DNA from 4 places in the Phreatobacter sp. GW821-FHT04C01 genome. Region 4 is predicted to be linked to each of the others. Evidence: riboswitches for the same ligand, from Rfam matches in the RefSeq annotation. Region 4 holds a riboswitch; each other region holds the start of a gene.

Region 1 (3,532 bases), on a different contig from region 4:
GCCGCGCCGCCGTCGCGCATGAAGAAATTGTAGCCGCCATTCGCCGTCATCGACCAGTGCCAGCCATTGGCCTGGGCGGAGAAGGCGCGCAGCACGTCGAGGCCGAATTGCAGCTCGATGCCGCGCACGGTCACGTCGCCGGGATTGTTGACATAGTCCGAGGTGGTGCTCGAACCCGGTCGGAGCTTGGTGACGATCCGGTTCGAGATGACGTTCTGGAACAGCGCGGCGTCGAGGCTCCAGCCGTTCAGTGCGAAGGTGGCGCCGACCTCGTACTGGCGGCTGGTCTCCGGCTTCAGGTTCGGATTGCCGAAGATCTGGGTGCCGACCAGGACGGTGTAATTGCCGGCGAGTTCGGTCGCCGTCGGCGAACGGAAGCCGGTGGACACGCCGGTGCGGAAGCTCAGGTAGTCGGTCGCCCGGTAGGTGCCGCCGACCGTATAGGTGGTGGCGTCATAAGGGCGGCTTCCGGTCGCCTGGTTGGCGAGGTTCGGCGTCGTATCGAAACTGGTCGAGCCGCGGGTGTGGCGGACACCGGCACGCAGGATCAGCCGGTCGTCGAACAGGCGCTGGCTGTTCTCGGCATAGAAGGCCATGACCGAGTCGGTCTGGTTGTTGTCCTGGGGCGACACCTGCGCCAGGTTGATCGCGGGATTGACGCTTTCGCGGTAGCGCTGCGAGCGGAGCCAGCTGCGCTCGGCGTCGAACCCGAGAAGCAGTTCGTTGCCGGCCCAGAGGTTGAAGATCGGCTGGAACCGGAGCCCCATGATGTCGAGGTGGCGGCGGTTGAGATCGAGCCGGGTGCGTTGCGCGACGGTCGCCGAATTGGGCGCCGCCCAGCGGAACACGTCGCGGTCCGACACCAGGTAGGTATGCGCGGTCCAGCGGGCGAAATCGGTGTCGGTCTTGCCGGAATAGACGAAATCGAACGAGGCATTGGTGCGTTCGTCGCGGTTGAACGTGCTCCAGGACGAGCCGCGGAAACCGGCATCGTAGATGCCGTCCGACCGCACGGTGACGTCGACGCGGTGGTTGTCGTTGATCTGGCGGCCGAAGGCGCCGGTGATTCCGAGCCGCTGGTACTGGGTATTGGCCATCAGGCCGCCGCCGGCTCCCGAATGGTAGCTGTCGCGCCGGCCGCCGGAAATGCCGACATAATAATCGTTGCCGTTGCTCTGGCCGGCAACATGGCCGCGGCCCTGCAGGAGGCCCCAGGAGCCGCCCTGGATATCGGCGAAATTGCCGGTGGTGTTGCGGCCGTTCTTCAGGATGATGTTGATGACGCCGCCAATCGCCTGGCTGCCATAGATCACCGAGGCCGGGCCGCGGATGACCTCGATGCGGTCGACGTCGGCCGGCGACAGTTTCGAGATATTGGCGGTGCCGGCGCGGCGGCCGTTGATCAGCACCAGGACCTGGCTGCGGAAATCCTTGCCCTGGCCGTCAGTGGCGCCGCCGCGGATGTTGATCGAGGTCTGGCCGGGCGTCCACTCGGAGAAAAAGCCGACGGCGTTCTCGGCGAGCAGTTCGGTGACCGAGCGGGCCGTCGACTGGGTGATGCGCTCGCCTTCGATGACCTGAACGGTACCGGTGATGCGGCTGCGCGGTTCCGGGCGCCCGGTCGAGGTCACCACGATCTCGTCGAGAATGGTCGGCGTATTCTGGGTCTGCTGGGCAAAAGCCGGGGCCGCGGCACCGGCGAGCAACAGGACAGCAATAGCCGGCGCGGCCGCGCGCGGCGAAGACATGGACATGGATCGGCTCCTCCGGCCCTCCGCCGGCATGGGTTACAGTCGATCCTCGGCCGGTCTCCTGGCTCGCGGGTCAGGCGCCGCTTCCCCTTCCCGGCCCGAAGGCCAGTGGTTTGTCGAAGAGCGCTATCCGCTTACAGTTGCGGGGGCAGCCGCGGCCTTGTGCTTGAACCAGCACGCACCGCATTCCCGTTTCACTCCCTGCGAAGGGAGCACCGAAGATTCGCTTAACGAAACACAAATAGGCGTTTGCCGCAATGCGGCCTCATTCCGTTTCGCACAGGCAGATGCGGGATGAGTGTGGGGGATGATCTGGCCCGGCGCCTGGGTCGATCCCCTGCGCTTCCCTCACCGGCCATTCTCGTCCCGGCCAGGCTGGTCCCGGCCATCCACCAATTCGGCACGGTCGATCGTGGAGATCGGATCCCATCGGAGCTGCGACCCGGTCGCGGCAAGATGCCCGCAGCGGCACGGGGCGAAACATCCCGCCGCAAGAGAAGTCGTGGATGCCCGGGACAGGCCCGGGCAAGACGATGCGTGGAGGTAGCGCCGTCGAGACCCGGGCGGCCCAGCCAGGAGGCGGCGCGATCGACGCCCCGGCGATCATCGGCGGCCGCTTCGGCCGTGCCGTCAGGCCGCCGGCCCGGCGTCCGGCGCCTGCCACCAGGTGGTGATCGTGGCAAGGTCCGGGCGCTTGCGTTCGGCGGGCGCCTCCCTGGCGGTGCCGATATGGACGACGCCGGCGATCCTTTCGCCCGGCACCAATCCCAGAAGCGCATGGGCGCCGGGGCTATAGGCGGCCCAGCCGGTCAGCCAGGTCGCGCCGAAGCCGAGCGCATGGGCGGCGGTGAGCAGGTTCATGCAGGCGGCGCCGGCCGACAGGTCCTGTTCCCAGGAGGGAATGCGTGCGGCTGCGTCGCTGCGGCTGACGACGATGACGATGACCGGCGCATAGGTGAAGACGCGCGACATGATGCCGGCGAATTTGGCGCGCTTTTCGGCGTCCATCGCCTCGTTCTCGGCGGCATAGAGTTCGGCGAAGCGGGCGCCGGCGTCGGAACGGGCCTGGCCCTCGACCACGATGAAACGCCAGGGTTCGAGGACACCGTGATCGGGCACGCGGGCGGCAATGGTCAGGAGCCGCTGCAGTTCGGCGGCACTGGGCCCCGGTTCGCTCAGCATGGTCATGCCGACCGACCGGCGCGTCTCGAGCAAGGCGAGAAGCGCCTCGCCTGCCCCGCCTTGGGGGCCGTCGGGCGTCATGACGGCGTTGGTCGCCTGGTTGTCCATGCTGTCTGCCTTTGCTGGCCGCCGGTCGCCGCGTCGGGCGTCCGGACGGCGATGGGGTATGGCGGCCGAGGCCGCCGAAATCCTGCGAGACTCAGGCCCGCCCGAGCGCCTGCATGAGCCGGAGATCGGTGACCTGTGGCAAGGGGATCATCGCCGCCAACGCCGCCTGCAGGGCTTCGACATCCGCGCTCGCGTCGGGCTGCCAGCCGCAGGGACAGGGATTGTCGCCGCGATGGGCCTCCGCGACCTCCTGATAGACCGAACCGAGCGCCATGGCGACCAGGCCGAGCACGGTGATCGGCGGCAATTGGGTGGTGCGAAGCGCATTGCAGAAGGCCACCATGATGGTCTGGTGGAATTCGGCGCGGGCAGCGTCGGTCGGGTCCTTGAGGCCTGGTTCAGCTTGCATGATCGGCATCTCCTGCGGCCGGCAGCGCGTTCGCCAGCCCGATGGGCAGTCTGGCGAGCCATTCGCGGCGGGGCACGAGCCA
Region 2 (3,532 bases), on a different contig from region 4:
CCGCCGCTCCGGCCCAGGCGCCGGGCTTCTACCGCTACAAGGTCGGCGACATCACGGTGACCGCGATCAATGACGGCTTCGCGCTCCGGCCGCTCGAGGGCTTCGTTCGCAATGCGCCGCTGGCCGACGTGCAGGACGCCATGCGCAAGTCGTTCCTGCCGACCGACGCGTTCCAGAACACCTTCACCACGCTGGTGGTGCAGACCGGCGGCAAGCTGGTGCTGATCGATACCGGCAACGGCGATTCGGGCGCGCCGACCAGCGGCGCCTGGATGCGCAATTTCCGCGCCGCCGGTTTCGATCCGGCGCAGGTCAATGCGGTCGTCATCAGCCATTTCCATGGCGACCACATCAACGGGCTCAGGCTGAAGGACGGCACGGCGGTGTTCGCCAATGCCGAGATCAGCGTGCCGGCGCCGGAATGGGATTTCTGGATGTCGGACGAGCGCATGGGCCAGGCGCCCGACGGCATGCGCGGCGGCTTCCAGAACGCGCGCCGGGTGTTCCAGCCGATCGCCGCGCAGGTGAAGCGGTTCACGCCGGGCGCCGAGGTGGCGCCAGGGGTGACCTCGTTCGCCGCGCACGGCCATTCGCCCGGCCACACCATTTTCGGCATCGCCTCGGGCAATGCCAAATTCACCTTCGTCGCCGACATCACCAGCCACCCGGCGCTGTTCGTGCGCAATCCCGACTGGTCGGCGGTGTTCGACCAGGATGCCGACATGGCGCGGGCGACGCGCCGGCGCGTGCTCGACATGGTCGCGACCGAGCGCACCCAGGTGCATTTCTATCACGCCCCCTTCCCCGCCACGGGCTTCATCGCCAAGGACGGCAACGGCTTCCAGTTCGTGCCGGTGCAGTGGAGCCAGTCGGTCTGACCGTTTGGCGCGACCGAAAAGCCCGTCCCGGCCGACAGGCCGGGGCGGGTCGCCTGTTTTCGGTGGAACGCCTTGCTTCCGTCGATTGACAAAATGCCGACGAGTCCGCCTCCTGGCCGGACTCGCGACGGCGGCCATCGCGCAAGCAATGGCCACGGGAATGCGGTGCGTACCGGATCGACGAAAACGGGCCTCCCGGCTCGTCATGGCGATCCGGTGCAAATCCGCAGCTGCCCCCGCAACTGTGAGCGGCGAGCCGGTTCCTGAATGCCACTGACGGCCGTTATCGGCCCTCGGGAAGGCGGAGCCCCGGCGACGACCCGCAAGCCAGGAGACCGGCCGGCGCGACGTCACTGTCCGGGCGTGCGGGATGGCGCGCGCGGGGAGCGGGTATCCGCTTTTTCGGTGACACCTGATGTCGCGGGAGCCGATCGGCTCGTCTTCGAGGCTTGAAGCTTCCGCGATCCCGTGTCCCTCCCGCGGAGATCCGCCATGGCGCAACGCCCGATTCTCAGCCTCGGTTTTTCGGCCCTGATTCTGTCCCTGCCCGGCTGGAGCGCGGCGCGCGCCCAGCAAGCGGCCCAGCCCCCGACCATCCTGCCCGACATCCTGGTCTATGGTGCCAGCACCGTGCCGGTCGAAGCGCCACGCGTCGGTTCGGCGGTCACCGTGATCACCGCCGACGACATCCGCAACCAGGGCGCCCAGGCGCTGCCCGACATATTGCGGCTGGTGCCGGGCGTGGCGATCAGCCAGAGCGGCAGCCGCGGCGGCCTGACCCAGGTGCGCATTCGCGGCGCCGAGGCCAATCACACCCTGGTGGTGGTCGACGGCGTGCCCATCAACGACGTCAACAATGGCGACAGCGACCTGGCCAACCTGCCGGTCGACAATATCGAGCGTGTCGAGGTCGTCAGAGGCCCGCAATCCGGCATCTGGGGCCCGAATGCCCAGTCCGGTGTCGTCCTGATCACCACCAAATCCGGACGCGGGCTGGCCCGGCCGGAGCTCACCGCCCGGCTCGAAGGCGGCTCGTTCGGCACGTTGCAAGGCTCGGTCTCGGCGCGTGGCGCGCAGGGACCGTTCTACGGCGCCCTGTCGGTGTCCGGCCTGCGCTCCGGCGGTTTCGTCGTCGCCCCCGGCACGACGCGGCCGAACGGTTCCGAGATGGGCTCGTTCAGCGCCAAGCTGGGCGTCGACCCGACCGACTGGTTCAATCTCGAGGGCACGCTCCGGATGGTCAGCCGGACCGGCTTCTACAATCCGGCCAACAGCGCCTTCGGCGATCCCAATTATGGCTTCCTGGCCAATGGCGTCGGGCGCGCCACGGCCAATGATTTCCAGGGCCGGATCGTCGGAACGGTCAGCCTGCTGGACGGGCGCTGGATCCAGAAGCTCTCGGCCGACACCTCGCGGCAAAGCACCAATGCCGCGGACAGCTATATCAGCGCGTTCAGCACGCTGGAGCGCCAGGCCTTCTGGTCGCAGACCGAGCGCAGCCGGGCGGAATATCGCTCGGCCTATACGTTCGAGACGCCGGGCTTTTTCGGTGCCCGGCATACCCTCGTCGGCGGCGCCGAGATCGTCCGCGAGCGCTTCCGCTACTATTACGAAAGCGACGGCATGTTCGGGTTCTACAGCAATCCCGGTTTCGCGGGCGCCGGCCAGAACCGCGAGCGCAAAGGCCTCTACGGCGAATATCTCCTGAGCCTGGCGACCGGCTTCTCGCTGTCGACGGCCATGCGCCAGGACTGGAACTCGTCCTTCCGCAACGCCACCACCTGGCGCCTGACGGCGGCCCAGACCTTCGACACCGGCACCAAGCTGCACGCTTCCCTCGGCAAGGGCGTGACCAACCCGACCTTCATCGAGCAGTTCGGCTTCACCAACACCTTTGTCGGCAATCCCAACCTGCGGCCCGAACAGTCGCTCGGCTGGGACGCCGGTATCGAGCAGCGCTGGTTCGGCGACAGGCTGGTCACCGACATCACCTATTTCCGGGCCAATCTGCAGAACGAGATCGTCGGATCCGGAATCACCGTCGAAAACCTGCCATTCGCGACATCGCGCCAAGGCCTGGAGGCATCGGTTACCGCACGGCCGCTCGACTGGCTGCGGATCACCGGCTCCTACACCTATACCGACACGCGTTCGGCCGAGAACACCTTCTCGGGCTATGTGTTCAAAGAGGCGGTGCGCCGGCCGAAACATGCCGCCAGCCTGTCGGCCGTCGCCTCCTTCGCTGAAGATCGCGGCAAGTTCACCGTGACGCTTGCCCATAACGGCACAATGCGCGACCGCTTCTTCGGACCGCTCGGGACGAGCGACGTCTATCTGAGGCCCTATACCTTGCTCGGCGCGCAGCTTTCCTACGACGTGACCAAGAATGCCACCGCCTATATCCGGGGCGAGAACATTTTCGGCCAGCGCTACCAGGACGTCTACGGCTACAATGCCGGCGGCGCGGCGGTCTATGCGGGCCTGCGCGTGCGCCTGGGCGACTGATCCGGGCGGATCTGCACCTGCATACAGTCGACAGTGGCGCCCGTTTCGGCCAGTCTGCCGATGCCATGATCGCGCGGCCAACAGCGCGCCGCCCATTCGCCTATCGGAGGAAACACATGTCGCAGAAGATTGCCGTCGTCACCGGAGCC
Region 3 (3,532 bases), on a different contig from region 4:
GATCATGACTCTTTGACCGGATGGATCAGGCGACATTTTTCTCAGGATTTGCGATCGTGAAGGGCCGAATTCGTGGATGGCCGGGACAAGCCCGGCCAAGACGGAGAGAGCGCGACGATGACGACTTGGCATCGCTTTCCTATGTTCGCACCGCTTCGTCTGGCCCGGGCGTGACCCGGGCATCCACCCATTCATCTGCTTGCGGCAATCAAGCCATCATAATCACCGCCACGGAACGCTAGAACTCGATTCCCGCCTGGGCCTTCACGCCTTGGGCGAAATGATGCTTCACCAGGGTCATTTCGGTGACCAGGTCGGCGGCTTCGATCAGCTCCGGCTTGGCGTTGCGGCCGGTGACCACGACATGCAGGCCGGGCCGACGGCCGGTCAGCGTCTCGACCACGTCGGCGAGCGGCAGATAGTTGTAGCGCAAGGCGATATTGAGCTCGTCCAGCACCACCAGCCCAATGGTCTCGTCGGCCATCAACTCGCGGGCCTTGGCGAAGGCGCGTTCGGCGGCGGCGATGTCGCGGGCCTTGTCCTGGGTTTCCCAGGTGAAGCCTTCGCCCATGCTGTGCCAGGCGATCCGGTCGCCGAACACGGAAAGCGCTTCCCGTTCGCCGGTCGACCAGGCACCCTTGATGAACTGCACGACGCCGACCCGCCAGCCATGGCCGAGCGCGCGCAGGATCAGCCCGAAGGCGGCCGTCGACTTGCCCTTGCCGGGGCCAGTATTGACGATCAGCAGGCCCTTTTCGAGGGTCTTGGAGGCAACCTCGGCATCCTGCACCGCCTTGCGCTTGGCCATTTTGGCGCGATGGCGCTCGGCCTCCGCGGTTTCATCAGACATGCTCGGCCTCATTTCACGATCATCGGCAATCCCGCCACCATGAAGACCACATGGCTCGCGTCATCGGCAAGTTCCTGGTGCAGCCGCCCGGCCTCGTCGCGAAACCGGCGGGCCAGCGTATTGTCGGGCACGATGCCGAGCCCGACCTCGTTGGACACCAGCACCAGCGGGCCCTTTGCCTGCCGGCAGGCTTCGGCGAGGGCGGCACGCGCGGCGGCGATATCGGCTTCGGCCAGCATGAGATTGGTCAGCCAGAGCGTCAGGCAATCGACCAGGATGGGCATGCCGGCGGGCGCCCCGGCGATGGCGCCGACGAGATCGAGGGGCGCGTCGACGGTCTGCCAGCCGTCGCCGCGGCGGGCGCGATGCTCGGCGATGCGCGCGCGCATCTCGTCGTCATAGGCTTGCGCCGTCGCGACATAGCGCCAGGGCGCCGGCTGCGCCTCGATCAGGCCTTCGGCGTAGCGGCTCTTGCCGGAACGCGCGCCGCCCAGCACCAGGGTCACGGATCGGGTCGGGCTCGGCATAAGGACCTATGGGCTCGCCTGGGGAGTCGGGGGCCGCATCCATTGCAAATCGGCGGGCGCGCCGGTAGTGCTAAATCCCGACGGTGCCTCTCAGACGAGGTGAAAAGGGAACGTGGTGCGACGCCACGGCTGCCCCCGCAACTGTAAACGGCGAACCGAAGCCACAAGCCACTGGGCGCAAGATCCCGGGAAGGCGGCCGAAAGTTTGGACCCGTGAGCCAGGAGACCTGCCGTCACCAGTGCTTCTCATGGGCCCATCGAGCGGGGTGTTTCGATGGCAACCGGTCCGGGCGTTCCGCGCCCGGCTTCGTCCTTGGGAGCGTTTCCGGCGTGAGCCGGCTGCCAGACGGAGTATGCCGTGACCAGATCCCGAAAACCCCTTGCCGCTCGTCCCCCGTTGCCGCTCCGGCCACCGGGCGCCTGAACCGCGCGACCGCCGGATGCCGAACCGCGGGATCGTTTGCGCGCCCGCTTATTCCTTAAAGCCTGCCTGATCACGGACCCATCATGACCCAGCCGAACCCGACCTCCCTGGCCAAAATCCCCTGCACCATCGTCACCGGCTTTCTCGGCGCCGGAAAGACCACGCTGGTGCGCCATCTCCTGGAAAACAATGGCGGCCGCCGGCTCGCCGTCCTGGTCAACGAATTCGGCGATATCGGCTTCGACGGCTCGTTCATCGAGGGCTGCGGCATCAGCGGCTGCACGGCGGAAGACATTGTCGAGCTGCCGAACGGCTGCATCTGCTGCACGGTCGCCGACGATTTCATTCCGGCGCTGGAAAAACTGCTGAACCGGGCCTCGCCGCCCGACCATATCCTGATCGAGACCTCCGGCCTCGCTTTGCCGAAGCCGCTGGTCAATGCCTTCAATTGGCCGGCGATCCGCAACCGCGTCACGGTCGACGGCGTGATCGCCGTGGTCGATGGTCCAGCCGTTGCCGACGGCACCTTTGCCGACGACTCGGAGGCGCTGGCCGCCCAGCGCACGCAAGATGGCGCGGTCGATCACGACAATCCGCTGGAAGAGGTGTTCGAGGACCAGATCCTCTGCGCCGACCTGATCCTGCTCAACAAGAGCGACGCCATCGACCAGGCGACCCGCGACCGGGTCAAGGCCGAGATCCAGGCGCATCTGCCGAAGGCGATCAAGATCGTCGAGACCGCCCATGGCAAGGTCGAGCCGGCCCTGGTGGTCGGGCTCGGCGCCGCCGCCGAAACCGACCTTGCCGGCCGGCCCTCGCATCACGAGACCGAGGAGGACCACGACCACGACGATTTCGAGAGCCATTCCTTCGCGATCGAAGCCGTCGGGGCGCCCGAGATCCTCGCCGCCCGGGTCACCAAGGCGGCGGAAGCCGCCGGCGTCCTGCGCCTGAAGGGCTTCGCCTCGGTCGGTGACAAGCCGATGCGGCTGGTTGTCCAGGGTGTCGGCCGCCGCATCGCCCATCACTACGACCGGGCCTGGACGGCGGGCGAAAGCCGCCAGGGCCGGATCGTGGCGATCGGGCTGAAGGGCTTCGACCGCGCCGCGGTCGAAGCCGCGCTCAACGGCTGAACCCGTACGCGGACCGGCCATGCACATCCTGCCCGCCACCACCGTGACGCTTGACGAGGCCGACCGCGCTGTCGACCTCGGCCAGCCGCCCGGTGACCTGGTGGTGCTCAGCTTCGCCGACAGCGACCTGACGGCGCTGTCGGCGGCGGCAGGCGCGATGCCCGATCTGGCCGTCAGGCTCGCGAGCCTGCGCCAGCTGAGGCATCCGCTGTCGGTCGATCTCTATGTCGAGAAGACCGTCATCGGCTCGCGCTTCGTCCTGGTGCGCCTGCTCGGCGGGCTCGACTACTGGCGATACGGGCTCGACCAGTTGCATGCCGCCTGCCGGGCGGCGGGCATTCCGCTGGCGGTGCTGCCGGGCGACGATCGCGGCGACGAACGCCTGGCCGCCTACAACACCGTCGATGCCACGGCCGCCGGCGACCTCATCCGTTATTTCCAGGCTGGCGGCGGCGCCGACAACATGCGCCGGCTGCTCGGCCGGATCGCCTCCTGTCTCGATCCGCGGGTCGCCGCCGAACCGGCCGTGCCCCTGCCCGCCTTGTTCGCCTGGTCGGCCGCCAAGGGGCCGGAGGCCTGGTCCGCGGCGCTTGCCGCC
Region 4 (3,532 bases):
AGGCCCAGCGGGGCTTCAACGTCGCGCCGGTGTCTCAGGACGATCTGATCGATCTCACCAGCACGCGCATCGAGCTCGAACTGGTTTGCCTGAAGCGGGCCATCGAGCAGGGCGACGTCGAATGGGAGACCGCCATCGTCGCCGCCTATCACCGCCTGTCGCGAACGCCGGAGCGGGTCGAAGGCGATCCGATGGCGGTCAGCGAAGACTGGGCCTCCGCGCACAAGGCATTTCATGCTGCGCTTGTCGCAGCCTGCGGCAGCCCGTGGCGCCTCAGGCTCAGGGCCATTCTCTACGACCAGAGCGAACGCTACCGGCGGCTCTCGGTGCCGGCGGTTCCCCAAGAGCGCGACCTGGACACGGAACACCGGGGCCTGATGGAGGCAGCGCTTGCGCGGGATGTGGCCGGCCTCGGCGCGCGCATGCGCGATCATCTGACCACGACGACCGACAGAGTCCTGCCGCTCGCCATGCCGGTCGCGCCCGCCAAGGCGTCACGCGGGCAGGCGCAGCGCGCCCGGCCGGACGTCGACGAGCCGATCGCCTCGTAGACCGCCGGACGAGACCGTGATCGCCGGCGCGACGCTCCGCCGCGATGACCTTGCAGGTAATTGGATCGGTTTGCCGAGCCGCCATGATCGCTCCGTCAAACACGCACGGAGACTGACATGACCAACCCGACCGAACTCGCCGACCGCTACATCGCCATGTGGAACGAAACCGATGCGGCCGCGCGCCGCAAGCTCGTCGGCGAGATCTGGGCCGCCGACGCCCATTTCGCCGATCCGGTGGCCGAGGGCCGCGGCCACGACCAGATCGACGCTGTCCTCGGCGGCGTCCAGAAGCAATTCGCCGGCCTCCGCTTCAGCCTCGTCGGCAAGCCCGACGGCTTCGGCAACCATGTCCGGCTGTCCTGGCAGCTCGCCGCGGGCGACGGCCCCGCGGTGGTCAAGGGCACCGATATCGGCCGCGTTTCGGCGGATGGCCGGCTTGCCTCGGTGGTCGGCTTCTTCGACCTCGTCCCGGGCTGAGATCGGATCGGCCGATACGTCGCCGCGACGTTCGCAGCGTCCCGGCGCTGCCCGTTGGCCCCCCGGGAGTTCGGCATTGCAGGCCCCCGCATCACAGAATTGACTCAATTCAGATCGGCCTCTAGTGAGGTCGGGACGGTTCCCTTCGGGGACGAACAGGGAATGCAGTGAGGGGCCTCCGCCCCGATGCTGCGGCTGCCCCCGCAACTGTAAGCGGATGGCACCCATCACATGCCACTGGGGGAAACCCTCGGGAAGGCGATGGGTGCCGATATCCGCGAGCCAGGAGACCTGCCGTCAGTCGTGGTCACACGCGAGTGCGTCGGGCGGGGTGTCCTGATCGTAGCCGAACAGCCGGGCCTTCCGTGAAGGTCGCTGGGAAGCCTCGTTCGCGGTGACGTGTCGCCACGCACCGAGGTCCAAGGTGAACCAGCCGTCGTCCCAACCGCGCCCGCCCAAGGCGCTGTCATTGTCCGTCATCGCCCTCGCGACCGCCCTGCCCGGCCTGGCACTGGCGCAGTCCGCGCCGCCGCCAGCCGCCGGCCAGCCCTTGCCGACGATCGAGGTGGCCACCGGCCAAGACGGTGGCCTCGGTCTTTCGACGCCGAGTTCGACCGCCAGCCGTCTCGGGCTTACGCCATTGCAGACGCCGGCAAGCGTCGAGATCATCCGCGGCGAGACCGCGCGGGAGCGCGGGCAGCAGAGCATCACGGAAGCCGTGACCCAGAACGCCACGGGCTTCTCGTCGGTCGCCCCGCCGGTCCTCGGCTCCGCTTTCGCGGTGCGCGGCTTCCAGGGCAATAATTCGGTCATGCAGCTCTATGACGGCTCGCGGCTGTTTCCGGGTCGCGGCAACGTCACCTTTCCTTTCGACACTTGGTCGGTCGAACGCATCGAGGTGCTGCGCGGACCGGCCTCTGTCCTCTATGGCGAAGGCGCCATCGGCGGCGTCATCAATGTCGTGCCGAAAAAGCCGATCACCACGGGCTTCCGCAACGAGGCCGAACTGTTCTTCGATTCCAATTTGACCCGGCGCATCGCGCTCGACAGCGGCGGGCCGATCTCACAGGCCCTGTCCTATCGCTTCAACATCGTCACCGATGCGTCGAACGGCTGGGTGGATCGCGGCAACTCGTCCAACTTCGCCGCATCCGGTGCCCTGCGACTGCAGGCCACCCCCGATCTCGCCTTCACGATTTCTACCGACTACGGCCACCAGAACCCCATGCGCTACTACGGCACGCCCTATCGGGACGGCGTGCTGGACACCAGCATCCGCCGGCGCAACTACAATGTCTCCGACAGCCTGGCGCGCTTCGAGGACAGCTGGAGCCAGTTCAAGACCGAGTGGACGCCGTCCGACGCATTGTCGTTGCGCAACGTCTTCTATTACCTCACAAGCCGGCGCGAATGGCGCAATGCCGAGACCTACTTCTGGAACACCGGCACCAATCAGGTCGAGCGCAGCAATTACAGCCACATCCTGCAACAGCAGAACCAAGTCGGTAACCGCGCCGACCTGACCTTCCGCACCCAGGTGTTCGGGCTGCGCAACGAGACCGTCGTGGGCTTCGACATCAACCGCGCCAATTTCGGTTATTCGAGTTATTTCCCGGCCGGCGCCTTGCCCTTCCTGCCCTATATGAGTTCGGTCAACCCCAACGTCTTCGATCCCGGCAGCTTCCCGGATCCGAACCGGCTCGACCCGAAATTCCGATCGACGATCAGCCAGCAATCGCTGTTCGCCGAAAACCGTCTGTCATTGCGTGACAATCTCACCATTGTCGGCGGCCTCCGCCTGGACCGGCCCACCATCAACCGCCAGGACCTGAGCACGCCGTCGGGCAGCTTCGAGCGAACCTTCTCCTCGGTCGGCTGGCGGGTCGGCGCCGTCTATAATCCCGTGCCGGATTTCGCCATCTACGGCCAATACGCGGTCGCCAGCGACCCGATCAACGTGCCGCTGCTCGACTACACCAAGAGCTTCCAGAATTTCGATCTGACCCGCGGCCGGCAGATCGAAGTCGGCGTCAAGCAGTCGTTCTGGGGCGGGCGCGGCCAATGGACCCTCGCGGCCTTCCAGATCGTCAAGAACAACCTCCTGGTCGTGAACCCCGCGGATTTCTCGCTGCAGCAGATCGGCCAGCAATCATCGCGCGGCATCGAAGCGGCGGTCTCACTGACATTGGATGGCGGCTGGCGAATCGATGCCAACGCAGCCGTGCTGAAGGCCCGCTATGACGACTTCCGCTATATCGATTTCGTCTCGTTCTCGGTGGTCGACTACACCAACAAGGTCCCGATCCTGGTGCCCCAGGCGACCGCCAATCTCTGGCTGTCCTGGGCGTTCCGGGAGAACTGGGAGGCCAGCGCCGGCCTGCAATTCGTCGGCCAGTCCTATGAGGACTTCGCCAACACCATTGTTCGCCCGGCCTATACCCTGGTCAATGTCGGGCTGAAATGGCAGCCGACCCCGAACACCACCTTCAACTTCCGGATCA

The links. A riboswitch is a leader RNA that binds a small molecule or an ion and turns the genes downstream of it on or off. The one in region 4 is predicted to bind cobalamin.
Region 1: another riboswitch for cobalamin. It lies ahead of AC07WJ_RS17950 (TonB-dependent receptor); the one in region 4 lies ahead of AC07WJ_RS30405 (TonB-dependent receptor).
Region 2: another riboswitch for cobalamin. It lies ahead of AC07WJ_RS18740 (TonB-dependent receptor plug domain-containing protein); the one in region 4 lies ahead of AC07WJ_RS30405 (TonB-dependent receptor).
Region 3: another riboswitch for cobalamin. It lies ahead of cobW (cobalamin biosynthesis protein CobW); the one in region 4 lies ahead of AC07WJ_RS30405 (TonB-dependent receptor).

What each region holds. Positions count from the first base shown of each region.
Region 1 is NZ_JBWKTP010000004.1:445,095-448,626, forward strand. Features, by position in the region: gene AC07WJ_RS17950 (TonB-dependent receptor) at 1-1,754, opposite strand, end outside; cobalamin riboswitch at 1,786-1,986, opposite strand; gene AC07WJ_RS17955 (nitroreductase family protein) at 2,382-3,041, opposite strand; gene AC07WJ_RS17960 (hypothetical protein) at 3,133-3,450, opposite strand.
Region 2 is NZ_JBWKTP010000004.1:605,346-608,877, forward strand. Features, by position in the region: gene AC07WJ_RS18735 (MBL fold metallo-hydrolase) at 1-878, shown strand, start outside; cobalamin riboswitch at 990-1,236, shown strand; gene AC07WJ_RS18740 (TonB-dependent receptor plug domain-containing protein) at 1,371-3,383, shown strand; gene AC07WJ_RS18745 (SDR family oxidoreductase) at 3,500-3,532, shown strand, end outside.
Region 3 is NZ_JBWKTP010000004.1:426,731-430,262, forward strand. Features, by position in the region: gene cobO (cob(I)yrinic acid a,c-diamide adenosyltransferase) at 239-850, opposite strand; gene cobU (bifunctional adenosylcobinamide kinase/adenosylcobinamide-phosphate guanylyltransferase) at 859-1,377, opposite strand; cobalamin riboswitch at 1,442-1,626, shown strand; gene cobW (cobalamin biosynthesis protein CobW) at 1,885-2,934, shown strand; gene cobN (cobaltochelatase subunit CobN) at 2,954-3,532, shown strand, end outside.
Region 4 is NZ_JBWKTP010000010.1:283,371-286,902, reverse strand. Features, by position in the region: gene AC07WJ_RS30415 (GntR family transcriptional regulator) at 1-551, shown strand, start outside; gene AC07WJ_RS30410 (nuclear transport factor 2 family protein) at 669-1,031, shown strand; cobalamin riboswitch at 1,151-1,344, shown strand; gene AC07WJ_RS30405 (TonB-dependent receptor) at 1,501-3,532, shown strand, end outside.